Regions from separate parts of the Klebsiella terrigena genome, predicted to be linked through region 3. Evidence: predicted binding sites of a transcription regulator. Region 3 holds the regulator's gene; each other region holds the start of a gene.
The links. Region 3 encodes LexA, which represses DNA repair genes until DNA is damaged. Its sites were predicted from a motif close to TNCTGTATGTACATACAGNA; they were not measured.

Region 1: sbmC (DNA gyrase inhibitor SbmC) is a predicted target of LexA. The motif match lies at 5,247-5,266, and genes of this name have one in related genera.
Region 2: sulA (SOS-induced cell division inhibitor SulA) is a predicted target of LexA. The motif match lies at 3,366-3,385, and genes of this name have one in related genera.
Region 4: metR (HTH-type transcriptional regulator MetR) is a predicted target of LexA. The motif match lies at 2,001-2,020, and genes of this name have one in related genera.

The regions. Positions count from the first base shown of each region.
Region 1 covers NZ_CP050508.1:1,847,264-1,854,586, reverse strand. Annotated here, with positions in the region: gene HCK03_RS08700 (HPP family protein) at 1-506, opposite strand, end outside; gene HCK03_RS08695 (adenosylhomocysteinase) at 715-1,824, shown strand; gene cobT (nicotinate-nucleotide--dimethylbenzimidazole phosphoribosyltransferase) at 1,868-2,926, opposite strand; gene HCK03_RS08685 (DUF496 family protein) at 3,100-3,423, opposite strand; gene HCK03_RS08680 (FUSC family protein) at 3,592-4,650, opposite strand; gene sbmC (DNA gyrase inhibitor SbmC) at 4,749-5,222, opposite strand; partial or broken gene HCK03_RS26600 (capsule assembly Wzi family protein) at 5,450-5,782, opposite strand; gene HCK03_RS26595 (hypothetical protein) at 5,689-5,943, opposite strand; gene dacD (serine-type D-Ala-D-Ala carboxypeptidase DacD) at 6,239-7,323, opposite strand, start outside.
Region 2 covers NZ_CP050508.1:3,721,460-3,728,782, forward strand. Annotated here, with positions in the region: gene HCK03_RS17560 (YccF domain-containing protein) at 1-174, shown strand, start outside; gene yccS (YccS family putative transporter) at 192-2,327, shown strand; gene HCK03_RS17570 (TfoX/Sxy family DNA transformation protein) at 2,341-2,940, opposite strand; gene sulA (SOS-induced cell division inhibitor SulA) at 3,406-3,915, shown strand; gene ompA (porin OmpA) at 4,268-5,338, shown strand; gene matP (macrodomain Ter protein MatP) at 5,442-5,894, opposite strand; gene HCK03_RS17590 (AAA family ATPase) at 6,080-7,323, shown strand, end outside.
Region 3 covers NZ_CP050508.1:5,266,311-5,273,633, forward strand. Annotated here, with positions in the region: gene HCK03_RS24695 (CsbD family protein) at 95-304, opposite strand; gene dinF (MATE family efflux transporter DinF) at 431-1,747, opposite strand; gene lexA (transcriptional repressor LexA) at 1,818-2,426, opposite strand; gene HCK03_RS24710 (diacylglycerol kinase) at 2,689-3,057, opposite strand; gene plsB (glycerol-3-phosphate 1-O-acyltransferase PlsB) at 3,187-5,610, shown strand; gene ubiA (4-hydroxybenzoate octaprenyltransferase) at 5,674-6,543, opposite strand; gene ubiC (chorismate lyase) at 6,556-7,053, opposite strand; gene malM (maltose operon protein MalM) at 7,241-7,323, opposite strand, start outside.
Region 4 covers NZ_CP050508.1:5,378,612-5,385,934, forward strand. Annotated here, with positions in the region: gene metE (5-methyltetrahydropteroyltriglutamate--homocysteine S-methyltransferase) at 1-1,818, opposite strand, end outside; gene metR (HTH-type transcriptional regulator MetR) at 2,052-3,005, shown strand; gene HCK03_RS25210 (carboxylate/amino acid/amine transporter) at 2,893-3,792, opposite strand; gene yigL (sugar/pyridoxal phosphate phosphatase YigL) at 3,881-4,681, opposite strand; gene pldB (lysophospholipase L2) at 4,873-5,865, opposite strand; gene rhtB (homoserine/homoserine lactone efflux protein) at 5,975-6,595, shown strand; gene rhtC (threonine export protein RhtC) at 6,638-7,258, opposite strand.

The DNA.
Region 1 (7,323 bases), 2.2 Mb from region 3:
GCCAGCAGGGCCAGCATGGCGGAGTTCAGCAGTACCGGCGTCAGCACGAAGTGATAGCCTTCGCTGTGTACGCCGGCGCCGCCGAGGATGGCCGTCAGGGCCACGGCGCCGCCCGGCGGATGCAGGCAGCGCAGGAAATACATGCCCGCAATCGCCAGCCCGGCCGCCAGCCCGCAGGCCAGCGCAAGGTTGGGCACCAGCACGCCCACGGTTACGCCAATCAGCGCCGACAGCACGTTACCGCCGACAATCGACCACGGCTGCGCCAGCGGACTGCTGGGCACGCCAAACAGCAGCACCGCCGAAGCGCCCATAGGGGCGATAAACCACAGGTTGACTTCACCCAGCAGCCAGTGGCTGAACATACTGGTGACCGCCAGCCCCGTCCCTGCGCCGAGGGAGCCGAGGAGAATATGCTTTCTGGCAACCGGCAGCGCGTGCGGCTTCAGGCGACCGATAAAAATGCGGATCCGCGAAAACAGCGCGGAAGGTAAAACGCTTAACATTTCACTGCTCACTCACGTCATATAAATTACTTATATTTTATTTTCTTTTTTTAACCATATTTTAACAACCACGCATTTATCATGCCTATTTCCCCCTCACCCTGTCCGCCTGCCAGCCATTGACCCCGGCTATGTGATTTCAGCCTACTGCGCTAGAATCATCCCCGTTCGGAATTTCTCCCACTCTACGGATTGAAGGCATAATACGTTGAATAATAATATTAATTTAGAGAAAGAAGTGGCATGGGCCAGCCAGAACATGCCGCGCACCCTGCGCCAGGTAGCCGAGCTTCCCGACCTGAGCCAGGTACGACTGGCCTGCTGTATGCATCTGGATATGAAAATGATCCCGCTGGTGCAGGGCATCCTGGAAAAGGGCGCGCAGGTCTTTTTAACAACCTGCAACCCAACCACCGTACAGGACGACGTCGTTAGCTGGCTGGTGGCGCGCGGCGCAGAAGCCAGCGCCTGGCGCGATATGAGCGATGCCGACTGGCAGCAGTCGTGGGAAAAGGCCATCGCCTGGGGGCCGACGCATCTGTGTGAAATGGGGGCCGATATCACCACCCTACTCCACCAGCGCGGCGAATTTGGCAATATCGTGGCCGGGTTGGAAGCGACCGGTTCAGGCGTCAGCCGGCTGGGCGATATTCGCCCGGGCTATCCGATTTTTAACTGGGACGATCTGCCGGTTAAAGAGGGCCTGCATAACCGCCATATGGTCGGCCTGACCGCATGGCACACCTTCTTCCAGACCACCCATCTCACGCTGCATGAGAAAAAAGTGCTGGTGATCGGCTATGGCCTGGTGGGCCAGGGCGTTGCCGCCGCCGCGAAGGCCTTCGGGGGCCAGGTGATGGTTGCCGAAATCGACCCCGCCCGTCGCCTGCAGGCGGCTTACGACGGCTGGCATGTCGTCGAACTGCAGGACGCCATGGCTTCAGCTGACGTCGTCGCAACGGCAACCGGCGCTAAAAAAGTGGTTAACAGCAGCGCGCTGGATAAAGCGAAAGACGGCGTATTTATCCTTAACGTTGGTCACGTTGCGGAAGAGATTGACTGCGGCTACCTGCGCCAGTTCAGCCATGAAGAGGTGATGCCGTATATCAACGCCTATCAAATGGGCGCTAAAACCCTTTACCTGATGGCCAACGGTTCGATGCTCAACCTGACCGCCGGTTTTGGCGATAGCCTGAACGCCTTTGACGTGACCCTGGCGGTGATGACCAGCGGTATCAACCATATCGTGACCGACGGTATGAAGGCCGAGGCCGAGGTCTATCTGCTGCCGCAGAGCGTGTGGCAAAAAGCGCTGTAAGCCGAATAGCATCAGGGCGCCTGACGGCGCCCTGCTTGGCGGTTTAGCGACTCTCCGGCAGGACGATATTGCTCTCCGCCAGGGTCCCCATCTCGTTAAACACCGTACAGGCTGCCTCCACCAGGTGCATCGCCAGCGCCGCGCCGCTCCCCTCGCCCAGACGCATCCCCATATCCAGATACGGCTCAAGCTGCAGATGCTCAAGCGCAATGCGCGCCCCCTTTTCCGCCGACAGATGCGAGGGGATCAGATAGGGATGAACGCCTGGCGCAATGCGGCAGGCCGCCAGCGCCGATGCGTAGGAGAGGAATCCGTCCAGTATCACCGGCAGCCCGCAGGAGGCGGCCCCCAGCATCACGCCGGTCATGCCAACCAGATCGAAACCGCCAACCTTTGCCAGCACCTCGAGACCATCCTCAGCCCGCGGCTGATTGACAGCAATGGCCCGACGCACCACCTCCGCCTTATGCGCCAGCTGCGACACAGGCAGGTTCGCCCCAATGCCGACCGTATCCTGCGCATCGCGCCCGGTCAGCACGCTCAGCACCGCCGCCGCCGGCGTGGTGTTCGCCATTCCCAGCTCGCCGACGCCGAACAGCGTCACGCCCTGAGCCGCCAGCTCGCGGGTATAGCCGATGCTCGCCAGCAGCAGCGCCGTCGCCTGCTCGCGGCTCATTGCCGCCGTTTGCGCAATATTGCCGCTGCCTCGCGCCACTTTTAGGTCGACAAGACCGGGGATCGGATCGGCATCGATCCCAACGTCAACCACCCGAACTTTTGCCCCCGCCTGCGCCGCAAGGACGCAAACGCCGGTGTTTTGCCGGGTCATGTTTCTCGCCTGAATCGCGGTAATTGCCTGGGGCGAGATAGCCACGCCCTCGTGCCAGACGCCGTGATCGGCGCACATCACCACGATGGCTTTTTCTGCCAGCCGCAGCTGGCCTTTCAGCCCAGGCATGCCGGCAAGCTGTACCGCCAGCGCCTCCAGGCGGCCGAGGCTGCCGGGCGGTTTTAATAAACCATCAAGATGCTGCTGCGCCTGGGCCATCGCCGCCCGATCCGGCTGCGGAATGTCGGCAATGAGGGCCGAAAGTGTGTCCATGATGTTCCTCGTAGCGCTTAAAGGGAGCGGACCATTGCGCCCGTATTCTCTGCGTTCGGGCCAGAAGTCTGCGTTATACGGCGGTTCGCCATACACAAGAAAGGAGTCGTTCAGAGGGAATGCCTGGGATAACTCCCGGCGACGAGAACCGCCGCCGGGCTGGGTCGAGGAGATTACTCTTCGACCTTCGCTTCGCCGATTACTTTCAGCTTTTTGGAAATGTCGCGGCGCTCTTTAGAGAGCTCAGCATTTTTGATGATGTAATCATCAACGCGATCTTCGTAATCGCTCTTCATGCTGGCAATGATGCCCTGGATAGCTTCAACGCTCATGCCCGGTTTGATGTAGTCGCTGAGGTTGTCCAGCAGCAGTACGCGCTTCTGGTTATCGCGGATCTTTTTCTCAACGTCCTGAATTTCACGCTGCAGCTTATTCTTACGACGATACAGACGAACAAACTCCAGTACGTCCTGGAAAGAAGGCTTAGTTGTTTCCATTTTTATACCCCTAATATTTGAGATTCGGATTCGCTAAAGCGACTGCAATATAGGGCTAACATAACTGTTAGCAGCCGCTGATGACAATGTTTTTTCCTTTAGGGTTATCATACCCCTAAATGCTGCTGAATCGAAGCAACCTGTGGGTCGATGTCGCGCATCTGGTTTTTATTTACGCAACGCCCGACAGATCAAATTCGACAGCAGCTCAAGCTGGCGCGCCATCTCTATGGTTAGCCAGACGTAGCCGTGTATCGGCGTTTCCGAGAGATTTTCGCCCGGGTGCTCTTTGATAAGCTGGCGCAGTTCGGCGACGATCTCATTGAGCTTTTCAGCGTTAGCGCGGATCGGCTGCGGGTTACCTTCATAGAGGGCGTGGGCGATGGTCAGCAGCGTTTGCTGGGTCATTTGCTGAGTTTCGCGCAGCGTACGGGAGTTTAGCATCACAAAGTGCCCCGGCCGCGACACCCAGTAAGCGTTAACCTGCAGCTCAAGCATACAGACCAGGTTACGGCTGACGGTCTGAATTGCCTCGAAAATGGCCTTCTGGATATGGGTCTCTTTGCTCGCCGGCGTAATCAGTCCGCGCATTTTTACCACGTCGTTGAGGACTTTTTGCAGGTGTTTTTCCAGCCGCGGGCGCTCGACCAGGTTTGGTGAGATCCCGGCCTGATACAGGCGATTAAGGGCAGTGACGTAATTTGCCATCTGGATACGCCAGTGCAGAAACGCCCGCTGCGGCCAGATGCCGGTAAACAGCATCGCCAGCAGGGAGCCGAAGATAACGTCGCCGCTTCGCCACAGCGCGGTGTTCATGTCCCCCGGCGGCGCCCCTACCACCACCGCCAGCGTGATGCCAATCAGCAGCGCCTGATAGGGTTTTTTCCCTAAGGCCAGCCAGCCGCAGAGGAACATCGCCGCCGCGCACCACAGCACCATCACGGGTAGGGAGATAAGCTCCAGCTTGAGCGCCACCAGCCCGAGCGCAGAGCCAAGGATGGTGCCGCCGATACGCTGAAACGCGCGCGGCACCACGTTGCCCCAGAACGATATCGGCCCCATCACCACCACCAGCGTAATCAGCGGCCAGGTGCCTTCCGGTACGTTCAGCAGCCGTACCAGTAAAAAAGTGAGAACAAAAGCCAGCGCGATGCGAATGCCATGCACGATTCGGTAATGTCGATACAGGCGAATTTCGAAAGGCTTAAGTGATTTATCAGCGCGCACGACCCTCTCCGCTAAGAAGAAAAGGCCGATTGTAACTGCTTTTTCACCGCAAGCATCACGCTAATGTAAGAAACCTTGTTTATTCCGTGGGTAAGCGCCTACCCGCCGATACGCTCAACGGGCACGTACATTTCGATATCCCAGTGGCCGTCGCGATTGCCGTCGTTAAGATAGAGCTCAAAGCAGGGTTTTGCCGCCAACTGGTACTCTTTGCTTTGCAGCAGGTTCTCAAAGAACTGCAGCCAGGGCGTGGAGAAATCATGATTCAGCACCCGCGCGCGGGCAATAGCGTACTCTCCGCCGACGATCCCGGTCAGAATCACCCCTTCGCTATTGGCAGGAATGACGAAGTCGTCGTCCACCGTCACTACGGTGTCGCAGCGCAGCTTCTCTGCCGGAACCTGATCCGGGTTATCGTAATAGACGGCGATCCACTCCCGGGCCGGGATCTGGCGGCTGTTGACCCATACCGCCAGCTGCTCAAAACCCTGCTTAACGGTCTGCTCCCAGGGCCCTACCATATGAAAACCGGCGATTTTACGCGCGCCGACGGACTTAACGCTGTAGTTCATATTGCCTCCGCGATTGATAGAAAGTACTGTATAAATATACATACAATGTAGCAGGCAGCTAAAAAACAGTATGTGCGCGGATTCACAGAGTCGCCATTGGCCGGCGTTGAAAAAATGATTCAGGAAGCGGGTACGCAGAACGGATAATTGACTCAAGGGGCTGGGCCGTCCGGCGCTGCCGGGCTGGCCTCTGCGCTAGCGTCGGCGTGGATGCCTGCCGCCGGCGGTTACAGCCTAAAAGGAAGCTCAATCCCCATACTGGCTCCCAGATCGTCGCTGTCGCTGTGGTTAGCGTCGGTATACCACACGGAAGTGCTGAGACGCACGGTGGGCATCGCGTCGCCGCTCCAGCCTAACTGCACGCCTTTTAGGGTATCGGCGTGCGGGAAGGCTTTATTAATCCGCTGATTTTTCGGGTTCACCTCGGCGTAGATCAGCCGTACGCTCCAGCGCCGATCCTCCTCGGTCACCAGTTCGACCTTGCCGGCGTACAGGCGCCCGTCGCCGCCCATCGCGTCGCCTGGCGGGTAGCCCTGCTGGTAGTAGCCATCTTTGTAGATAAGGTTGAGCTGTTGCCGGTGACGCGCAGGTCGGCTTTTAACGCCCTCAGGCGCTGGTTCACCCGGCTCAGCACTGCTCTCTCTGCGGGCGTTGTCGGATGCGCGTCGGCCAGCGCGCGGCCGATCTCCTCTTCGCTCAGGGGCCAGGTCGATAAACTCAACGATAGGATTCCGCGATCGGATAACCAGGCTAAATCATTGCGGACGTCGTTATCGGCCAGAACCAGACCAGAGGCAAAGCCTGCGGGACTCAAAACGGCCGCAAGCCCCAGAGAAAGCGCACTACGCGCGAAAAATTTCATCTTCCCAGCGCCATTTCAGGCGCACGGGCGCCGGAGAATGTCCTTAAAGGGTGAGCAGGTACGGTAATTGACTGAAACTAAAAGAATCGCCAACCAGCGCCACAACGGCTGGGGCGAGAAAGGGTGCCGCTCCGCAGGAGAGCGGCACCGGGGGCTACAGCTTGTGGTGCAGATAATCACTCATGCGCGAGAACACGCCGCCCTTGCCAACGCTTTCCAGCGTCACCAGCGGCCAGTGGGCCACGACCTTGTCGCCGTCGTAGAGCGAAATTTCACCAACCCGCTGATTGGCGGCGATCGGCGCTTCCAGCTCTTTCTGGTCCAGCACATATTTGGCCTTGATTCGCGAAACCTCCGACTTCGGCAGCGCTAACCAGAAGTCCTGGTCGGTACCGAGCTGGATCTGCTCCTTATCGCCATACCAGATGTGCTCGCTGCCCACTTTTTTGCCTTTTTGCAGCACCTGGACGGTGTCGAAGTTTTGCTGGCCCCAGTGCAGCAGTTTGGCCGCCTGCTGCTCGCGCCCTTTCGGACTCTCGGCCCCCATCACCACCGCAATCAGGCGGCGCTGGCCGTCGACGGCAGAAGCAATAAGGTTAAAACCGGCGCCGGAGGTATGGCCGGTTTTCAGGCCATCGACGTTCATGGTTTTATCCCACAGCAGGCCGTTGCGGTTCTGCTGGGTGATCCCGTTCCACGTCAGGCTTTTCTGACTGTACATATGGTACACGTCAGGCTCGCCGTGAATAATCGCCCGCGACAGGACCGCCAGATCGTAGGCCGAGCTATGCTGCCCCGGCGCGTCCAGCCCGTGTACGGTTTCAAAATGGGTATCCTGCAGGTGCAGCTTTTGCACATATTCGTTCATCAGGGCGACGAACTGCGGCTGGCCGCCGGCAACGTAGTCGGCCAGCGCCACGCAGGCGTCGTTCCCGGAGTCAACGATAAGCCCGCGGCTTAAATCGCGGACGCTGAGCCGATCGCCAGGCTTGAGGAACATCAGCGATGAACCATCGAATACCGGGTTGCCCTTCGCCCAGGCATCTTTGCCGACGGTGACCATATCGTCAAAGGTGATGCGGTGGCTGTCGATGGCGCGGTCGACGACGTAGCCGGTCATAAGTTTCGTCAGGCTGGCGGGGTTGCGCTGCTGATGTTCGTTACCGGCGGTCAGGATCTGACCGGTGGTGTAGTCCATCAGCACCCAGGAGCCTGCCTGGATGGAAGGCGGCGTCACGG
Region 2 (7,323 bases), 1.5 Mb from region 3:
CTGATGCATATCTTTAGCGGTATCGCCCAGTGCCTGACCATTATCGGTATTCCGGTGGGCATCGCTAACTTTAAAATTGCCGCTATTGCGCTGTGGCCCGTGGGACGCCGGGTTGTTTCCGTCGAAACCGCCCGCGCCGCGCGTGAAGCGAATGCGCGCCGTCGCTTCCAGTAATCGGACGGAATACTGACATGCTTAGCCCCCTGCTACGCCGTTATACATGGAACAGCGCCTGGCTCTATAACGCCAGGATTTTCATCGCACTTTGCGGCACAACCGCCGTTCCATGGTGGCTTGGCGAAGTAAAACTCACGATTCCATTAACGCTCGGAGTCGTTGCCGCCGCGTTAACCGATCTCGACGACCGCCTGACCGGGCGGTTGCGCAATCTGGCCATCACCCTGGTGTGCTTTTTTATCGCATCGGCTTCGGTGGAGCTGCTCTTTCCCTGGCCGTGGCTATTTGCTCTCGGTTTAACCCTCTCGACCACCGGGTTTATTTTACTCGGCGGTCTGGGGCAGCGTTACGCCACTATCGCCTTCGGCGCTCTGCTGATCGCTATCTACACCATGCTGGGGGTCACGCTCTACGATCGCTGGTATCTACAGCCGTTATTTTTGCTGACCGGTGCCGTTTGGTACAACCTGCTGACGCTGGCCGGACATATTATTTTCCCGATTCGCCCGCTTCAGGACAATCTTGCGCGCAGCTATGAGCTGCTGGCGCGCTATCTGGATCTCAAATCACGCATGTTTGACCCGGATATTGAAGACGAAAGCCAGGCGCCACTCTACGATCTGGCTATCGCCAATGGCCAGCTGGTGGCAACGCTTAACCAGACTAAAACGTCGCTGCTCACCCGCCTGCGCGGCGACCGCGGGCAGCGAGGTACCCGACGGACGCTGCAGTATTACTTCGTTGCCCAGGATATCCACGAACGCGCCAGCTCGTCGCATATCCAGTACCAAACGCTCCGCGACCGTTTTCGCTACAGCGACATCATGTTCCGCTTTCAGCGCATGCTATCGATGCAGGCTCAGGCGTGTCAGAAGTTATCCCGCGCTATTTTGCTGCGCGAACCCTACCAGCACGATGCGCATTTCGAGCGCGCATTTATGCATCTTGACGCCGCACTCGACCGCGTACGAGCCAGCGGAGAGCCGTTAGAGCAGGTCAAAGCGCTGGGCTTCCTGCTGAATAACCTGAGAGCAATTGACGCTCAGCTGGCAACCATCGAGTCCGCTCAGGTTGCCGCACCCGCGCACGGGACGACGGAAAATTTACTCGCAGAAGACCGTCTTAGCGGCTTCAGCGATATCTGGCTGCGCTTACGCCGTAACCTGTCACCGGAATCGGCCCTCTTCCGCCACGCGGTGAGAATGTCGCTGGTACTGTGCGCAGGCTATGCGTTTATCCAGCTAACCGGGCTCAATCACGGCTACTGGATACTGCTTACCAGCCTGTTTGTTTGTCAGCCAAACTATAACGCTACCCGTCACCGCCTGGCCCTGAGGATTATTGGCACCCTGGTGGGGGTCGCTATCGGTCTACCGATACTGCTGCTGGTACCCTCGGTCGAAGGCCAGCTGCTGCTGATTGTCCTTACTGGCGTCCTGTTCTTTGCCTTTCGCAATGTACAATATGCCCACGCCACAATGTTTATTACCCTACTGGTTCTGCTCTGCTTTAACCTGCTGGGGGAAGGCTTTGAAGTCGCTCTGCCGCGCATCTTCGATACCCTCATCGGCTGTGCGATTGCCTGGGCTGCGGTCAGCTTTATTTGGCCGGACTGGAAATTCCGTAACCTGCCGCGAGTTCTGGATCAGGCCATAAACGCCAACTGCCGATACCTCGACGCCATTCTTGAACAGTATCACCAGGGGCGCGATAACCGTCTGGCGTATCGGGTTGCGCGACGGGATGCCCATAGCCGGGACGGTGAGCTGGCTTCAGTGGTATCGAATTTATCAACGGAGCCCCGGGCAAATGCCGATATTCGTGAAACGGCCTTCCGCTTGCTCTGCCTGAATCATACCTTTACCAGCTACATTTCAGCGCTGGGGGCGCATCGGGAGAAGCTGACCACGCCGGAGACGTTGGCGCTGCTGGACGACGCAGTCTGCTACGTAGATGATGCACTCCATCATTCACCGGCCGACGAACAGCGGGTACAGCAGGCGCTCACCCGCCTGCAGACCCGGATCCAACACCTCGAACCTCGCGCCGATAGCAAAGAGCCGCTGGTGCTCCAACAAATCGGTCTGTTGTTAGCACTATTACCTGAAATCTGCCGCCTACAGCAGCAGGTGGCAGTTCGGCCAGAGTAAATAGCGGCCAGCCTTACCGCTGGTTAAGCGCCCACTCCTGCAGCTCCTGACGCCGTGCCGTCGGGAGCGCAGCGGCGTGAACGCCGGTAATTGCCCCTTCCAGTGAATAGAGAATATTCAGCGTGACGGCCTTATTCGACTCTCGCAGCTTTAGCCACGCACGCTGTGCACCAATATGACGCAGCGCCTGCTGATCTATTACCCCTGAGTTAATTAATAGTAGCTCCATATGAAAACTAATATTTGGCAGATCTTTCAACCTGCCGGAATAACGCTGCTGGTTCTTTTCTTTTTGCGCCGCCTGTAATGAAAGCGACGATAGTTTGAAAAGCATTTTACTGTCACACCAAAGAGTTTCATTTATCTGATAATATTTAAGCAAAATTGGCCGCCCGTTTTTTCGCATTTTTAAAAGCGGATTTTCATGAGCAACGCAATATGCGGCGCCCTGCTCACAAATCTTAAGATAGATCTCCCCCTCTGCAACCATCGCAAATACGGTGTTGTCTATTGCCAGGCTATAGCCACCAAACAAAGGACGGCAGATTATTTTTCCTAATGGCGACAAGCACTTCTGAAATTTATGAAACCGTAGGGATGATATTTTTTTCATGATTATTCCTTGGTTAATCATGCGAATACTGAGTCATTTAGTTAACGGATCCGTTAGTTCAGAAAATAAGTGAGTTCCTTTATTGCAGCAAGGTGATTTTAACGTTCGGCTCAATCAACTCACCATTTTGCGAGGTGCTTTCAAGAAATTACGCCTGTGCGAAACCTGATGTATTAAAGATAAAATATAAACGGAGCATTAATTAATAGTCGCACAAATAGTTTGTGCTCAGGGAGAGCAGCGCTAAACCTGGAGCATCGTAAAAATGTGCGACCAGGCTCGTAGGGCTTGCTGTTTATTGCGCAAAAATTTATGCCACGGCTTTAGCCTGGCGAGAGCAGGTCGTGGTGGGTATGGCCGACAACGTCGAACAAATTTCGAGCGACAACACGATAAATGAGGTTGATCTTTTCGCCGCCCGGATATACTGTATATGCATACAGTAACTACAGGCGGAAATAGACAATGCTTACTTCAGCTTACGCAAATCGTTCATCACTGACTTCTGCTTCAGTACGTCGCCACTCCCATGACGCCGTCGAACAACCAGCCAGCGGGCTGATTAGTGAGATTGTCTACCGTGAAGATCAGCCGATGATGACGCAGCTGCTGCTGCTTCCTTTATTACAGCAACTGGGTCAGCAATCCCGCTGGCAGCTCTGGCTGACGCCAAAACAGAAGCTGAGCCGCGAGTGGGTGCAATCCTCCGGCCTGCCGCTGTCGAAAGTCATGCAGATAAACCAGCTCTCCCCTTACAACACGGTAGAGTCAATGATTCGCGCCCTGCGTACGGGTAACTATAGCGTGGTAATCGGCTGGCTGGCAGATGAGCTGACGGCCGAAGAACATGAACGGCTGGTTAGTGCCGCGGAAGAAGGTCATGCGATGGGGTTCATCATGAGGCCTGTAGGAAATACGAGCCAGCATGGGAGACAACTGAGCGGGCTAAAAATTCACTCTAATTTGTATCATTAAGGCAAATTAGGATTAATCCTAGAATTTTTTTTGCGCAGTCCAAAGGCATACTTTTATAAGGGTTGTTTTTGTGCGGATGCCTGTCTGATGCGGTCTCGCAGGTTTCTCCGGTGAACGAAAACCAACCATATTTGTTAAATATTGTGTATACAACCCTTTTTTTTCATATGCCTGACGGAGTTCACACTTGTAAGTTTCGAACTAAGTTGTAGACTTTACATCGCCAGGGGTGATCGGCTTACGCTGCATGTATCAGCATAGTTAACAACAAGTCACGCCCCGGGTGAAGGATCTAACCGTGAGGTCTTTTGTACCTTCATGGCGAATTTTGGATGATAATGAGGCGCAGAAAATGAAAAAGACAGCTATCGCGATTGCAGTGGCACTGGCTGGCTTCGCTACCGTAGCGCAGGCCGCACCGAAAGATAACACCTGGTATGCAGGTGGTAAACTGGGCTGGTCCCAGTATCACGATACCGGTTTCTACGGTAACGGTTTCAAAGGCAACAACGGCCCGACCCGTAACGATCAGCTCGGTGCTGGTGCGTTTGGTGGTTATCAGGTTAACCCGTACCTCGGTTTCGAAATGGGTTACGACTGGCTGGGACGTATGGCCTATAAAGGCAGCGTTGATAACGGCGCTTTCAAAGCTCAGGGCGTTCAGCTGACTGCTAAACTGGGTTACCCGATCACTGACGATCTGGACATCTACACCCGTCTGGGTGGTATGGTTTGGCGTGCAGATTCGAAAGGTAACTACGGTTCTACCGGTACTTCCCGCAGCGAACACGACACTGGCGTATCCCCGGTATTTGCTGGTGGTATCGAGTGGGCAATGACTCGTGACATCGCTACCCGTCTGGAATACCAGTGGGTTAACAACATCGGTGATGCAGGTACCGTTGGTACGCGTCCTGATAACGGCATGCTGAGCGTAGGTGTTTCCTACCGTTTCGGTCAGGAAGAAGCAGCTCCGGTTGTAGCTCCTGCTCCGGCTCCGGCTCCGGAAGTGACTACCAAGCACTTCACTCTGAAGTCTGACGTACTGTTCAACTTCAACAAATCTACTCTGAAACCGGAAGGCCAGCAGGCTCTGGATCAGCTGTACACCCAGCTGAGCAACATGGATCCGAAAGACGGTTCCGCAGTTGTTCTGGGCTACACTGACCGCATCGGTTCTGACGCTTACAACCAGCAGCTGTCTGAGAAACGTGCTCAGTCCGTTGTTGATTACCTGGTATCTAAAGGTATCCCGGCTGGTAAAATCTCCGCTCGCGGTATGGGCGAATCCAACCCAGTTACTGGCAACACCTGTGACAACGTGAAAGCTCGCGCTGCACTGATCGATTGCCTGGGTCCGGATCGTCGCGTAGAGATCGAAGTTAAAGGTTACAAAGAAGTAGTAGCTCAGCCGCAGGCTTAAGTTTTACTACCGATAAAAAACCCCGCTGATGCGGGGTTTTTTTTGTCTCAAATTTGGCGCTAACGCGAAAAACGCTCGTGCATCGCGCTATCAGTCTTGCGGACTACTCTTTACCTAGCAATACCTGCAGGTCGTGCTTCAGGCTGGACATCTTGCTGGCATACTTCTCTTTATGCTCAGCATCCTCAATCAGCTGTACGATCGTTTCCGACAGCGTTTTTCCCCGTCGCTGCGCCAGACCCGCGAGACGCTGCCAAACCACAAACTCCAGGTCGATAGACTTTTTACGCGTATGCTGATGCTCAGCGTTAAAATGACGCTTGCGACGCGCGCGGATAGTCTGCTTCATCCGGTTCATTAGCTCCGGATTAATATGCTGATCAATCCAGGTGTTCACCAGAACCGGTTCATTTTCGAGCGTCAGCAAGACATCGACCGCGGCTTGCGCTGCGCTGGCTTCAATATAGCGGGTAATCAGCTCACCTTCCCGGTGCTTTTTAACCAGGTATTTCCATTTCCAGCCGCTTTCAAGATTTTCCAGTTGTTGATATTTCATTGCGATCTCAATGTGACCGTGTAACTCACTTCAGGATATCAGTTTTTTCTCGATGTGCTGAGAATAAATCATCATTCGTGATATGCATTGCGTCGTTATCGTTAACGCAAACACGATCCTCCGTGTGCTCGGACGCGGCATAAGGTATAATCGCGCGTTTTACATCTCACTAAAAAACAGCGACTTTGACCATTACGAAACTTACCCGAAACGACCTTGCTCCTGATACGGAAAGTTATCAGGCGCTGTTTGCACAAGCTGATTTAGCCCAGCCAGAGGCTTCCCTGTCAGGCGAACTGCAGCCCCGTTTATTCTATGCGTTGGAGCAGCTACTGGTGACTCCGACCATTTCACCGTTCATGCTGGTTAAGGCCCCGGAAGAGCCGGAATACCTGCAGTGGTTAGCTGCAGAGACCCGCAGCCTGTACCAACCGGCCGCGCCGCTTTACGGCGTGCGCTACCAGGTTAACGGTGGAAACGTCACCCTTTCACCAGCCAAAAGCGCCGATGATAATTTTGCCAGCACCGCGCCGGTTGAATCAGCCGACTGGATTGAAGCAGAGCAGCTTTTTGGCTGCGTGCGCCAGTTTAACGGCGAAATATCCCTGCAGCCGGGTCTGGTCCATCGCAGCAACGGCGGCGTGCTTATTATCGCCCTGCGCGCGCTATTAGCCCAACCGCTGCTGTGGATGCGCCTGAAGAACATCGTTACTCGCCAACGCTTTGACTGGCTCTCCATCGATGAGTCTCGCCCGCTGCCGGTCAGCATCCCGTCGATGCAGCTCAATCTGAAGATTATTCTGGTCGGTGAACGCGATTCATTGGCTGATTTTCAGGATATGGAACCTGAGCTCTCGGCCCAGGCGATTTACAGCGAGTATGAAGACAACCTGCAAATCGCCGACGGCGACACCCTGAAACAGTGGTGTCAGTGGGTGTGGCAAAACGCGCAGCAGCTTGAGCTGCCCGGGCCGGCCGCCGATGCCTGGCCGCTGCTGATTCAGGAAGGTGCACGCTATACCGGCGATCAGGAAACGCTGCCGCTGTGTCCGCTGTGGATTGCCCGCCAGCTGCGCGAAGCCGCCGCTTTCAGCGAAGGTGAGCTTATCTCTGCGGAAGAGATGCAGACCATGCTGGCTCGTCGTGAATGGCGCGAAGGCTACCTTGCCGAGCGGATCCAGGATGAAATCCTGCAAGAGCAAATTTTGATTGAGACCGATGGCGAATGCATCGGGCAAATCAACGCGCTGTCGGTGATCGAATTCCCCGGTCATCCACGGGCCTTTGGTGAGCCATCGCGCATCAGCTGCGTCGTCCATATCGGCGACGGTGAATTCATCGACGTTGAGCGTAAGGCAGAGCTGGGCGGTAACATCCATGCCAAAGGCATGATGATTATGCAGGCGTTCCTGATGTCCGAACTGGAACT
Region 3 (7,323 bases):
AGCGGGAATCAGGGGATTTTCGTACGTCCTTGTACCGTTCGGGCAGGCAATAACAATGCGTTAAAACAAAGGGTTAACGCTTTATGTCCGATCGCTACCAGCGATAGTCATTTTTGGTTTCCCAGTCAGACACTTCTTTCTCTGCCTGATCTTTAGCGTAGCCGTAACGCTCCTGGATTCTACCGACCAGCTGGTCGCGCTTGCCCTCGATGACGGTCATATCATCGTCGGTAAGCTTGCCCCATTGCTCTTTGGCCTTACCTTTTAACTGTTTCCAGTTACCGCCGATTTCGTCTTTATTCATAATTCAATCCTCATCGTTCGGTGAGTTAACAGCCCGCTGTGTGCCGGACGTATGATTAACTATAGATGAGAATTCTGAGTTAATTTTATTATTCGGAATCTTTAACCATCTTTACGACAAAACACGTTATGAAAACCAGGTTCCACGCTGCCAGTGCCGCCGCCAGATCAGCGCCAGCGACAGGCCCCGCAGCGCCAGGAACACCGCCAGCGCCAGCCACAGTCCGTGGTTACCGAGCACCGGCAGCGTCAGCAGGGTTAAGGCAAAGCCCAAGGCGGCCACCGCCATGCTGTTACGCATTTCGCTGCCGCGCGTCGCGCCGATAAACATCCCGTCCAGCAGATAGCACCAGACGCCGATCGTCGGCAGAATCATCTGCCACCACAGATAGCGGTCGGCGAGCTGCTGGAGCGAAGGTATTGAGGTCAGCAGAGCGATAATCTGCTCGCCCGCCACGCTGTAGATCAGCGCAAACGCCAGCGCGACCATGCCGGACTGTCGACAGGCGGCCCGCCATACCTCCAGCAGCTTGCTGCCGTCGCGCGCGCCGTAGGCCTGCCCGGAGTGGGCCTCCACGGCGTAGGCAAAGCCATCCAGCGCATAGGCGGTGAAGGTTAGCATGGTCATCAGAATGGCGTTCACCGCCACGATATCGCCTCCCAGACGCGCACCGAACACGGTCACCGCCCCGAAGCAGAGCTGCAGCAGCAGCGAACGCAGCATGATGTCGCGGTTGAGGGCCAGCAGCCGCCGGATGTCGCCGCGCCAGGCGCCCTTGAGCATAGCGAACGACACGCCGCGCAGCGTCAGCACGCGTTTCACCATCAGCAGACCAATGATAAAGGTGGCGTATTCGGCGCTCACCGTCGCCAGCGCCGCGCCCTGCACGTTCATGTGCAGACCCATCACCAGCCACAGATCGAGGACAATATTCAGCAGGTTGCCGACAATCAGCAGGATCACCGGCGCGCGGGCATACTGGACGCCCAGCAGCCAGCCAAGCAGCACCAGGTTAGCTAACGATGCCGGAGCGCTCAGCCAGCGGATCTCCAGGAAACGCCGGGCCTGCTCCAGCACCGCTTCGCTGCCGCCGACGATATGCAGCGCGAGGTTAATGAGCGGAATACGAAACACAACGATCAGCAGACCGGCGGCCAGCGCCAGGCCAAGCGGCTGCACCAGCGCGCGCGCCAGGCGAACGGGATCCTTTGCGCCAAACGCCTGCGCCGTCAGGCCGGTGGTACTCATTCGCAGAAAGAGCAGCAGCATGAACAGGAAGCTGGTCGCCGTCGCGCCGACCGCCACGCCGCCCAGATAAACCGGGCTATCAAGATGGCCGATGACCGCAGTATCCACCAGGCCCAGCAGCGGGACGGTGATATTGGAGAAAATCATCGGTAGCGCCAGGCGCCACAGGGCCTTATCAGCAGCATTAAAAAACATGGGGGAAAGCCTGAGCGAGGAGAGATAGCGCAGCATCATGCATCAGACGATGCTGCGTTAGAGAAGGCGCTTACAGCCACTCGCCGTTGCGGATGACGCCGACGGCCAGACCTTCAATGGTAAAGCTTTGCTCGCGTAGGTTCACCACGATCGGTGAAAACTCGCTGTTTTCCGGCAGAAGTTCGACGACGTTACCCTGCTTTTTAAGGCGTTTAACCGTCACTTCTTCATCGATGCGTGCGACCACAACCTGCCCGTTGCGCACATCCTGCGTTTTGTGTACCGCCAGCAGATCGCCGTCCAGAATACCGATGTCTTTCATCGACATACCGCTGACGCGCAGCAGGAAGTCCGCGCTCGGCTTGAACATTGCCGGGTCGACCTGGAAGTGGCCTTCGATGTGCTGCTGCGCCAGCAGCGGCTCGCCGGCAGCGACGCGGCCAATCAGCGGCAGGCCGGGCTCTTCTTCAGTCAGCAGACGAATACCGCGGGAGGCACCGGAAATGATCTCGATTGCGCCTTTACGCGCCAGCGCTTTCAGATGTTCTTCCGCCGCGTTTGGGGAACGGAACCCCAAGCGCTGAGCAATTTCCGCACGCGTCGGCGGCATGCCCGTCTGGCTGATATGATCCCTGATGAGATCAAACACCTCTTGCTGCCTGGTCGTTAACGCTTTCATTCCGCCCCCTGGGTGTATATACAGTTATGCTGTGAGTATATACAGCTAACGGTGATTTTGGAATCAAATTTCACACATAAATCAGGAGATTCTTTTGTTTTGATGCCCGCCGGAGCCGGTTAACGCAGAGGGGATGGTGGCGAGGCGCTGCGGCTCCACGCGAGACAAAAAAACGCGTGGAGGGAGGCTCGCCGGCCTCCGGCCCACGGACGCTAAACCGGGGCGGTGGACGGCAAACCCGATAGCCTGATGCTAGCGGCGCTTAGCGATAGTGCGACCACAGCAGCGTAACCCAGACGATCAGCGCGATGACGATCGCCAGAAAGACCGCCGCAGAGCCCATATCCTTCGCCCGTCCGGAAAGCTCATGGTGCTCGGAGCCAATCCGGTCCACCACCGCCTCAATCGCGCTATTAAGAATTTCGACTATCATCACTAACAGGACCGAGCCTATCAGCAGCACGCGCGTCACGGCGTCAACATCCAACCAGCAGGCGATCGCAATGGCAATAACGGTGGCGATCCCTTCCTGACGAAAGGCGGCCTCATTTATCCATGCCGCACGAAAACCTTTCCAGGAATACCCTGCTGCTTTAATGATTCGGGTTAACCCGGTGGTATTATTGGCCATCAAAAGAACCTTTTTATGTAAATGACGTCAATGAGTGTACGCGTTTGCCGCGTGGCGACGGAAATTTTGCGCACTTTCTGTTATTCTTGCCGCGCATTTGCATGATTAACCAGAGGCTTCACATCGTTTATGTCCGGCTGGCAACGAATTTACTATAAATTACTTAATTTACCATTACGGCTGCTGGTAAAAAGCAAGTCTATTCCCGCAGAGCCTGCTCAGGAATTAGGACTGGATACCTCGCGTCCGATTATGTACGTTCTGCCCTATAACTCGAAGGCAGACCTGCTGACGCTGCGCGCGCAGTGCCTGGAGCACGATTTAGCCGATCCGCTCGAGCCGCTCGAAATCGACGGCACCCTGCTGCCCCGCTACGTCTTCATCCATGGCGGCCCGCGCGTATTTACCTACTACACGCCGAAAGAAGAGTCCATCAAGCTGTTCCACGACTACCTGGATCTGCACCGCAACCACCCTGACCTCGATGTGCAAATGGTGCCGGTGTCGGTGATGTTTGGTCGTGCGCCCGGGCGCGAAAAAGGCGAGCTCAATCCGCCGCTGCGCATGCTTAATGGTATTCAGAAATTCTTCGCCGTGCTGTGGCTGGGCCGCGACAGCTTCGTGCGCTTCTCGCCGCCGGTGTCGCTACGCCGAATGGCGTCCGAGCACGGAACCGACAAAACCATCGCCCAGAAGCTGGCCCGCGTGGCGCGTATGCACTTCGCCCGCCAGCGCCTGGCCGCCGTCGGCCCGCGCCTGCCCGCTCGTCAGGATCTGTTCAACAAGCTGCTGGCGTCAAAAGCCATCGCCCGTGCGGTGGAAGACGAAGCCCGCAGCAAGAAAATCTCCCACGAGAAGGCGCAGCAAAACGCCATCGCGCTGATGGAAGAGATCGCCGCCAACTTCTCCTACGAGATGATTCGCCTGACCGACCGCGTGCTGGGCTTTACCTGGAACCGGCTGTATCAGGGCATTAACGTTCACAACGCCGAGCGCGTGCGGCAGCTGGCGCATGAAGGGCACGAGATCGTCTACGTTCCGTGCCACCGTAGCCATATGGACTACCTGCTGCTCTCGTACGTGCTCTACCACCAGGGGCTGGTACCGCCGCATATCGCCGCCGGCATCAACCTCAACTTCTGGCCAGCAGGGCCGATTTTCCGCCGCGGCGGCGCGTTCTTTATTCGCCGTACGTTTAAGGGCAACAAGCTCTACTCAACGGTATTCCGCGAATATCTTGGCGAGCTGTTCAGCCGTGGCTACTCGGTGGAGTACTTCGTCGAGGGCGGACGCTCCCGTACCGGGCGCCTGCTGGACCCGAAAACCGGCACCCTGTCGATGACTATTCAGGCGATGCTGCGCGGCGGCACCCGGCCAATCACGCTGGTTCCCATCTACATCGGCTACGAGCACGTGATGGAAGTCGGAACCTACGCCAAAGAGCTGCGCGGCGCGACGAAAGAGAAAGAGAGCCTGCCGCAGATGCTGCGCGGCCTGAGCAAGCTGCGTAACCTCGGCCAGGGGTACGTTAACTTCGGCGAACCGCTGCCGCTGATGACCTATCTCAACCAGCACGTGCCGGAGTGGCGCGAATCTATCGATCCTATCGAAGCCATTCGCCCGTCCTGGCTGACGCCGACGGTAAACAGCATCGCCGCCGATCTGATGGTCCGCATCAACAACGCCGGCGCGGCAAACGCCATGAACCTGTGCTGTACCGCGCTGCTGGCATCGCGCCAGCGTTCGCTGACCCGCGAGCAGCTGACCCAGCAGCTTGAGTGCTATCTCGATCTGCTGCGTAACGTGCCCTACTCTCCGGACGCGACCACGCCGGCGGCTTCCGCCAGCGAGCTGATTGACCACGCGCTGAAGATGAATAAGTTCGAGGTCGAGAAGGACACCATCGGCGACATCATTATTCTGCCGCGCGAGCAGGCGGTGCTGATGACCTACTACCGCAACAACATCGCTCATATGCTGATGATGCCTTCGCTGCTGGCGGCGATTGTGACCCAGCATCGGCGGATCACCCGCGCGGAGGTGCTGCGTCACGTCGAGATGTTCTATCCGCTGCTGAAGGCCGAGCTGTTCCTGCGCTGGGAAAAAGAGGAGCTGGCGAGCGTTATCGATGCGCTGACCGCTGAGATGCAGCGCCAGGGCCTGCTGGTGCTGAGCGATGATGAGATAAGCATCAACCCGTCGCACTCCCGCCTGCTGCAGCTGCTGGCCGCCGGCGCGCGTGAAACGCTCCAGCGCTACGCCATCACCTTCTGGCTGCTGAGCGCGAATCCTTCGATTAACCGCAGTTCGCTGGAGAAAGAGAGTCGCACGATGGCCCAGCGCCTGTCGGTTCTGCACGGTATCAACGCGCCGGAGTTCTTCGATAAGGCGGTATTCAGTACTCTGGTACTGACGCTGCGTGACGAAGGCTACATTAGCGATACCGGCGACGCCGAGCCGGAAGAGACGCTGAAGGTTTACCAGATGCTGGCGAACCTGATTACCTCGGATGTGCGTCTGACGATTGAAAGCGCCGCGCAGGATGAAGCGTAGCGCCTGAGACCTGCCCCGGCCTGCGCATCGCAGGCCGGGGAGTCATAACGAAGACTGGGGAAACTACGCCATGTAGCCCATCGCCAGGCCGAGGAACAGCACCAGCCCAACGTAGTTATTGTTTAAAAACGCTTTGAAGCAGTCGTCGCGTTCACGACGGAAAATCAGCTTCTGCTGCCAGAAAAACAGCCCCGCCGCGATAAACAGCGACCAGTAGTATTCCCAGCCCAGGCCGTTCAGCCAGCCTACCGCGCCCATCAATACCAGCACCGCGATCTGCAGCATGCCGATAATCAGGCGGTCGTTTTCACCAAACAAAATCGCCGTTGATTTGATGCCAATTTTAAGGTCATCGTCCCGGTCGACCATCGCATACTGGGTATCGTAGGCCACCGCCCACAGAATGTTGGCGAGGAACATCAGCCAGCAGCTCAGCGGCAGCGATTCGCTCACCGCGGAGAAGGCCATCGGAATCGACCAGCCAAACGCCGCGCCGAGCACCACCTGCGGCAGGTGGGTGTAGCGTTTCATAAATGGATAGACCCACGCCAGCGCCAGCGCCGCCACCGACAGCAGAATGGTCATGGTATTGAGGGTCAGCACCAGCAGGAATGAGAGCACCACCAGCACGGCAAACAGCACCCGGGCCTCTTTCTCCGTCACGTCGCCGCTGGGCAGCGGGCGACGCGCGGTGCGTTTAACGTGACCGTCAAACTTACGGTCGGCATAGTCGTTGACCACGCAGCCGGCGGCGCGCATCAGCCACACTCCGGCGACAAAAACGGCCAGAATCCACAGCGGCGGAATACCTGGCGTCGCTACCCATAGCGCCCACAGCGTCGGCCACAGCAGCAGCAGCGCGCCGATCGGTTTGTCAGTACGCATCAGGCGATGAAACGCCAACAGCTTATTCTGCGTCAGACTCCACTCCATTTTCTCTTCCTCTTAATACAGCGGCGATGCCGGCAGAAACAGCTCTGTCAGCAGCAGCGGTTTACCGCTCAGCCGAAGGCGGGAACGACGCCCCCAGAGCTCCGCATAGCGCCCAATTTCAATAAAATCACGGGTTAACGTCGAAGACGTGAACAAATAGCGGCCCAGCGGCGTCTGTCCAAGCTGCTGCAGCGCCAGTTCGGGGCCGCTCAGCGTCGATTCCGGAACGAGAGTGCGCCCGGCCAGCCAGGGTTCATTATCGGCGCAGAGAATAATTTCCCGCAGCCAGTAACGCGCTTCATCCGGCAGCAGCGCTTCTTCGCCGACCAGCGCTTCACGTCCAACGAACGCTTCGTTGACCAGCATAACGCTAACCTTTTTCCCCTGCTGCTCAAAGCGTTTGGTCATTGAGTCTTCCAGCAGCAGCCAGTCGCGCAGCGAGGGTTCCAGCGGGGGCATAGCGGCAAAATAGCGCAGCGCACGCAGTTGCGTAAGCGCAGGATGTGACATGCCTGATTCTCCGATACATAACGTGAAGGCATTGTATCGCAGAATAGGCCGATCGGGGCGGGCAAACATCAAGATACGATCTTCCGCGCAACAGCCATGCAACAGCAGCCGCGCGCGAGAAAAAAAAGTGCGTCCAGGCGGACGCACCTAAAGGCTGTGCCTAAACATCAGCATTGTGGGGAGACGATCACCCCTTGCCTTTTACACTGCTGATAAAGGTGGAACGGGCAGATTTCGAGCCGAGGCGCTCGGCTTCGTTCATCAATTTGA
Region 4 (7,323 bases), 110 kb from region 3:
GCCTTCTCGCAGCGCCGGTTCATCAATCTGGATAATGCCGATACCGGCCGCTTCCAGATCCGCCACTTCGTCACGCAGCGCCAGCGCAATCTGCTTCGCGATGGTTTCGCGGCTGACGTCTTCGCGCGGGAATGACCAGCACAGGATCGTCACCGGACCGGTGAGCATGCCTTTCACCGGTTTGTCGGTAAGAGACTGCGCGTATTTCGCCCACTCAACGGTGATAGCTTCCGGGCGGCTGACGTCGCCGATCACCACCGGTGGCTTGACGCAGCGCGAACCGTAGCTCTGCACCCAGCCGTTTTGCGTAAAGATAAAGCCGTCGAGGTGCTCACCGAAATACTCCACCATGTCGTTACGCTCGGCTTCACCGTGCACCAGCACGTCGAGACCTAAACGCTCCTGCTCAACGATCGCCTGCTTAATATGCTCCGCGATGCCGGTACGGTAGTTATTAGCGTCGAGATTGCCTTTCTTGAAGTCCAGGCGCAGGCCGCGAATTTCGGTGGTCTGCGGGAAAGAGCCGATGGTCGTGGTCGGCCACGCCGGCAGGTTAAAGCGGCTGCGCTGGGCCTGGGCACGCTCTGCGTACGGGCTGTTGCGCTGGCTGTCCCGGGCGGTAATGGCCGCCAGACGCTTTTCCACCGCGGCGTTGTGTACGCGAGTTGAGTGACGGCGGGCCTGAATCGGCGCGCTCCACGCCTCAATGGCGGCGGTATCGCCGCTGTTCAGCGCATCGCGCAGCAGCGCCAGCTCGGCGCATTTTTGCAGGGCGAAGGCAAACCAGCTTTTCACCTCCGCATCCAGGCGGGTTTCCACGCTCAGGTCGATCGGGCTGTGCAGCAGGGAGCAGGAGGAGGCGACCCACAGCTGACGTTTGCCGACGATCTCTTTAATTTGCGCATATTTCTCGGTGAGATCCGCACGCCAGACGTTACGACCGTTGACCAGGCCCGCGGAGAGCAGCCAGTCTGACGGCAGGCGCGCGTGCAGCCCGGCAACATCATCTTTACCGTGAACCAGGTCAACGTGCAGACCCTGCACCGGCAGCGCGGTGATGACGTCGAGGTTGGCGCTAACCCCTTCAAAATAGATGGTCAGCAGCAGCTTAACCTGGCCCTGCAGCGCGTCGTATGCCGGCTTGAAGGCATCCAGCCACGCCTGCGGCAGCTCCAGCACCAGCGCCGGCTCATCAATCTGCACCCACTCAACGCCGCGTTTTGCCAGCTCAGCCAGCACCTGCTGATAGACCGGCAGAATGTCATTCAGCAGCGCCAGGCGATCGAACTGCTCGCCCTTCACTTTACCCAGCCACAGATAAGTAACCGGGCCAAGCAGCACGGGCTTCACCTTATGGCCCAGCGCCAGCGCTTCGTCAACTTCGTCCAGCAGCTGGGTCCAGGTCAGTTTGAACGCCTGACCTTTCACAAACTCCGGCACCATGTAGTGATAGTTGGTGTTAAACCATTTGGTCATTTCCGCCGCTGCCGCCGGCTCACCGGTCGGCGCGCGGCCGCGGCCAATGCGGAACAGCGTATCGATATCGACGGAGCCGTCTTTGTTCTGATGACGAGCCGGCACGTTGCCCAGAAGCAGGCTGGTAGTCAGAACATGGTCGTACCAGGCGAAATCGCCCACCGGCAGCAGATCGATACCCGCCTGCTTTTGCTGATCCCAGTGGCGAGCGCGCAGCTCACGGCCCACTGCCAGCAGCTCGTCACGGGTTGCGTTACCCGCCCAGTAGCTCTCTTGCGCTTTTTTCAGCTCGCGGCGAAGACCAACGCGAGGGAAACCGAGAGTGTGATTGATAATTGTCATTTTTTGAGCCTCATGATGTGCCAATCCTAAGGATTTTAAATTCAGAGAAGGCGGCAAGTTTGCTCATCCCCGGGAGATTACATAAGTAAGTGACCGGGGTGAGGAAGTGCGGCCAACGCACCATAAATTCGAAAGATAAAGGATTTAGACGTCCAGATGTTTACACATCCATAATTGGCGGTTACTGTATATTCCTCAAGCGCAAATTATTCATGCCGAAGTGAAGGACTTTCATGATCGAAATTAAACACCTGAAAACGCTGCTGGCGTTGCGGAATAGCGGTTCACTCGCGGGCGCTGCGGCGGCCCTGCACCAGACCCAATCCGCCCTGTCCCACCAGTTCAGCGATCTGGAACAGCGCCTTGGCTTCCGTCTGTTTGTGCGTAAAAGTCAGCCTTTGCGCTTCACCGCGCAGGGCGAAATTTTGCTGCAGCTAGCACACCAGGTGCTGCCGCAAATCACCCGCGCCCTGCAGGACTGTAACGAGCCGCAGCAAACCCGGCTGCGCATCGCCATTGAGTGTCATAGCTGCATTCAGTGGCTGACGCCGGCGCTCGAGAGCTTCCGCGCCAGCTGGCCGCACGTTGAGGTTGATTTCCAGTCCGGGGTGACCTTTGACCCGCAGCCCGCGCTCCAGCAGGGCGAGCTGGATCTGGTGATGACGTCCGATATTCTGCCGCGCAGCGGGCTGCACTATTCGCCGATGTTTGATTTTGAAGTGCGCCTGGTGCTGGCGCCGGATCATCCGCTGGCCTTGAAAACGCGGATTGTGCCGGAAGACCTGGCCGCAGAGCTGCTGCTGATTTACCCGGTGCAACGCAGTCGCCTGGATATCTGGCGCCACTTTCTGCAGCCGGCAGGTATCAGCCCGCAGCTGAAGAGCGTCGATAATACGCTGCTGCTCATTCAGATGGTTGCCGCGCGGATGGGCATCGCGGCGCTGCCGCACTGGGTGGTGGAGAATTTTGAACGCCAGGGTCTGGTGGTCACCAAAACCCTGGGTGAAGGCCTGTGGAGCCGGCTGTACTCCGCCGTGCGCGACGGCGAGCAGCGTCAGCCGGTTACCGAAGCATTTATTCGCTCAGCGCGGAACCACGCTTGCGATCATTTGCCGTTTGTCCGGAGTGCGGAGCGACCCAACGGCGATGGACCCACAGCGAGGCCAGGATCACCAGAGCCCCGATAATAAAGCTCGGCCAGTGGGGCTGTTCCTGCCAGATGGCAAGGTTAACCAGCAGCCCGGCTGGAACATGGACGTTATTCATGATGCCCAGCGTTCCGGCATCCACCTGCGTCGCCCCGTAGTTCCACATAAAGTACCCCAACCCTGAAGCCACCACGCCAAGCCATACCAGAATGCTCCACTGCACCGTGGTCGTCGGCAGCCTGTGCGGGTTGCCCAGCATAAGCCAGGCCGCTACCGCCACCAGCAGCGCTCCCATATAGAACCACGCAAAAGCGTTGTGCTGGGGCATCGGCCGCAGCTCCATCAGGCGTTTGTAGCCCACCATGCCGATGGCAAAGCAGATATTCGACAGCTGAACCAGCAGCAGCCCGGTCCAGAAATGATCGCTCACTTTATCGTAGCGAATAATGCCCGCCCCCAGCACCGCCAGCCCGGCGCTGAGCAGATAGCCCCAGCGCAGCCTGCGCCCGCTGATCAGGTCATAAATCAGGGTGATATAGAGCGGCGTAAACACCGTAAACAGCAGAAATTCGGAGACCGTCAGGTAGAGGTAAGCGCGGAACGCCAGCAGATACATAATACCAAGCTGCATGGCCCCTACCAGCATATACAGCACGATAGTCCGCGGCGACTGCCCGCGGGTGCGCAAAAACGGCAGGAATACCAGCGCCGCCAGCCCAACGCGCATCAGCACCGAAAAGTAGCTATCAACGCTGCCCGCCAGGTACTCGCCGATCAGGCTAAAGGAGAAGGCCCACAGGATGGTGGTAATAATCAGTAGCGCCACAATGAATGTCTCTCAGGAGGAAGAACGCTCATTGTAGCGAAGAGTCAGGTTGACAACTGGAGAATAAATCGCCAGTCGTCAATCTTTATCAGGAGAGATAGAGCCTGCGCAGATAGTGCGGCACCGCGTCGTCAGCGTTGCTGCCGATCACCTCCAGCTCGGGGTGAAGATCTTTCAGGCGCTGGTGTGCATTCAGCATAATGCAGCCCTTGCCCGCCATCGACAGCATCTCTGCATCGTTCATGCCGTCGCCAAAGGCGATACAGTCCTTCAGGGCGTAGCCCTGCATTTTGGCAACCGCTTCGAGGGCATGACCTTTCGATACGCCGCCCGCCATCACTTCCAGACAGGTCAGCGTTGAGAAGCTGACGTTCACGCGATCGCCCCAGCGGGCGTTGATCGCCTGCTCCAGCGGCAGCAGATGCTGATGATCCTCGCAGGTGAAAAACACCTTGCTGATCCCCTGGGAATCAAGCTCGCCGGGCTCGTACAGCTTGTAGTTAAACACCGCCTCTTTGAAAAAGCGCATCTCTTCCGGGCGGTGGCGGTTCATGTACCATTCGTCTTCGCGATAGACGTTGGTGACGACCAGCGGATCGCTGCGCATCATCTCAAACAGATCGCTGGCAATATCGCGATCGAGGTTATGGGCGAATATCTGATTACCCTCGCTATCGTGCACACGCGCGCCGTTGGAGGTGATCATGTAGGACTTAATGCCGAGATTATCGCGAATCTGCCCGACGTCGATGTAATGACGGCCGGTAGCAAAAACAAAGTTGATGCCGCGAGCGGTCAGCAGCTGCAGCGTCTCTTTCGCGTAGGGGTTTAGGGTGTGATCGGGGGAAAGCAGCGTGCCATCTAAGTCAGACGCAACAACCTGGTACATAAAAATTTTAACCTCTAAGCAGGGCGACGAGAGTCTTCGTCGGATTAAGGGCCTATCCCATCAGGCTATTTTATTTGCCATTGCGGACCTGGGCAGTGCTCACAATCCTCACGTACGACCTGTACGCTCCGGTTGTTCCGCGCTGACCGTGCCCCACTGGCGGCAACAATTGACACCTGCGGGGATAGGCTCTAATTGTGTCGAGTGAAAAAATCGACGATGGCATTTAGCGCGACTGAGCGCATGGCGTCCTTTTCAAAAAGGATCTCATGGTATGCCCCTTCTATAACAAGCGGCTTATTACCTTCGCAGGAGTGGCCCGCCGCAGCGCGGAGTTCGCAGTAGCGCTCGTGCATACGGTTGTCGACCACGCGTTCTTCTTCAGCCTGCAACAACAGCGTGGGGGTAATATCTTTTTCTACGCCAGCCAGCGCCTCTTCGCCCGCGAGGATCCCCTCGCGCACCCAGTGGTACGTTGGCCCGCCCACCCGCAGCTGGGGTTCGTCCGCATAAAAGCGCAGGTTGCGCCGGTAGCGCTGGCGGCTATGCGTCAGGACGTTGACCGAGAAGGGCAGCGCCCGCCAGCGGCCGGTGCCAATGGCGTACTCTTCTCGAATGCGCTGATAGCCCTCAGCCCAGTCGAGAATATGGCGCACCATCCAGTCCGGAAAGCGCATGACTATCCCGAACATCGGCGCGCACAGCGCGATGGCATCACAATGCTGCTGGTGGCGTTGCAAAAATAAGGTCGCGATTGCGCCGCCCATTGAGTGAGCCAGTATAAAGCGTTTTCGCCAGTGGCCTGGCGCCACTTCCTGCTGCCAAAGCGCAGCAAGATCGTCAACATAATCGCTAAAGTTGACGACGTGGCCACGGTGGCTGTCGGTTAATATGCGCCCCGATCGCCCCTGTCCGCGATGATCGATAATCATCACATCGAAACCGCTGTGGAACAGATCGTAGGCCAGCTCGGCGTACTTCACGTAGCTTTCGATACGCCCAGGGCAGATAACCACCACCCGGTCGTGTTGTTTGGCGCAGAAGCGAACAAAGCGGACCGGGATGCTGTCGACGCCCGTAAATTCCGCTTCTTCCCGCTGTCGCCAGAAATCGGTCAGAGGCCCCATAGTGAAAGCCGCAAACGCGTTTTCTCGTGTGTCCCAATCCTTTTGCTGCCAAAACATCGGGTTTACACCCCTGTTAACCGCCAGAAATCGTTTTTTTACCGTGTATCACACAAGGCTTACACAATAGCGTATTGTGGCATAAAAACAGACAACCAGGGAGTTTCTCATGACGTTCGAGTGGTGGTTCGCCTATCTGCTGACATCGATTATTCTCAGCCTGTCCCCGGGTTCAGGGGCGATTAATACCATGACCACCTCAATCAGCCACGGCTACCGCGGGGCAACGGCCTCGATTGCCGGCCTGCAGACCGGGCTGGCGATTCACATCGTTCTGGTGGGTATTGGCCTGGGAACGCTGTTTTCCCGCTCGGTGCTGGCCTTTGAAGTATTGAAATGGGCGGGTGCGGCCTATCTTATCTGGCTGGGCATTCAGCAGTGGCGGGCCGCGGGGGCAATCAACTTGACCACCCTGGCTAAGGCGCAAACCCAGGGGAAATTATACCAGCGGGCGGTTTTCGTTAATCTGACCAACCCGAAGAGCATCGTGTTCCTCGCGGCCCTGTTCCCGCAGTTTATCGTGCCGCATCAGCCCCAGGTGATGCAGTATCTGGTTCTGGGGGTCACTACCATTGTGGTCGATATCATCGTGATGATCGGCTATGCCACCCTGGCGCAGCGCATTGCGGCATGGATTAAGGGGCCGAAGCAGATGACGGCGTTGAACAAGGTCTTTGGATCGCTGTTTATGCTGGTTGGCGCGCTGCTGGCTTCGGCACGCCACGCCTGAGGTGAATAACTCCGCCAGGCGCAGCCTGGCGGGTCTTCGGACTTAGCGTGAAATAATCAGGTGAATGCCAAACCCGGTGAAGAGCGCGCCGGCCACGCCGTCAATCCACTTCGCCATCCGCTGGTAGCCGCGGCGCATCGCCGGCAGCGCAAACAGGCTGGCCACGACCGCAAACCACGCCAGCGTTTCCAGGACGATCAGCAGGAAAATACCCCAGCGCTCGCCCGCACCGACGTCATCGCCAACAAACAGCGAGAAAACCGAGCCGAAGTAGATAATCGCTTTCGGGTTAGCCAGGTTGGTGAGCAGCCCTTTGAGGAAACTACGCCCGCTGCGGGCCAGTTCAACCTGCGGCTCTGCGGCGGGTGCCTCGCTCTTTTTCAGCGCGCCGCGCAGCATCTGATAGCCCATCCAGCAGAGATAGAGCCCGCCGCCGACCATAATAATGGTGTGCAGCCAGGCCATTTTTTCAATAATCAGGTGCAGACCGAGCAGCGCCACGCCCGCCCAGACCATGACCCCGCAGGTGATCCCGAGTACGCCCATCATCGCCTCTTTGCGCGAGCGGCTGACGGCAGTTTGCGAAACGAAGAAGAAGTCCGGGCCCGGACTCATCAGCGCGATGATGTGCACCAGCGCGACGGTAAGAAAAAGCATCAGCATAGTTAACCCACTGGAATAGAGTGATCAAGATGCGTCAGGGTGACAAATGAGGACATTCCCAGGCG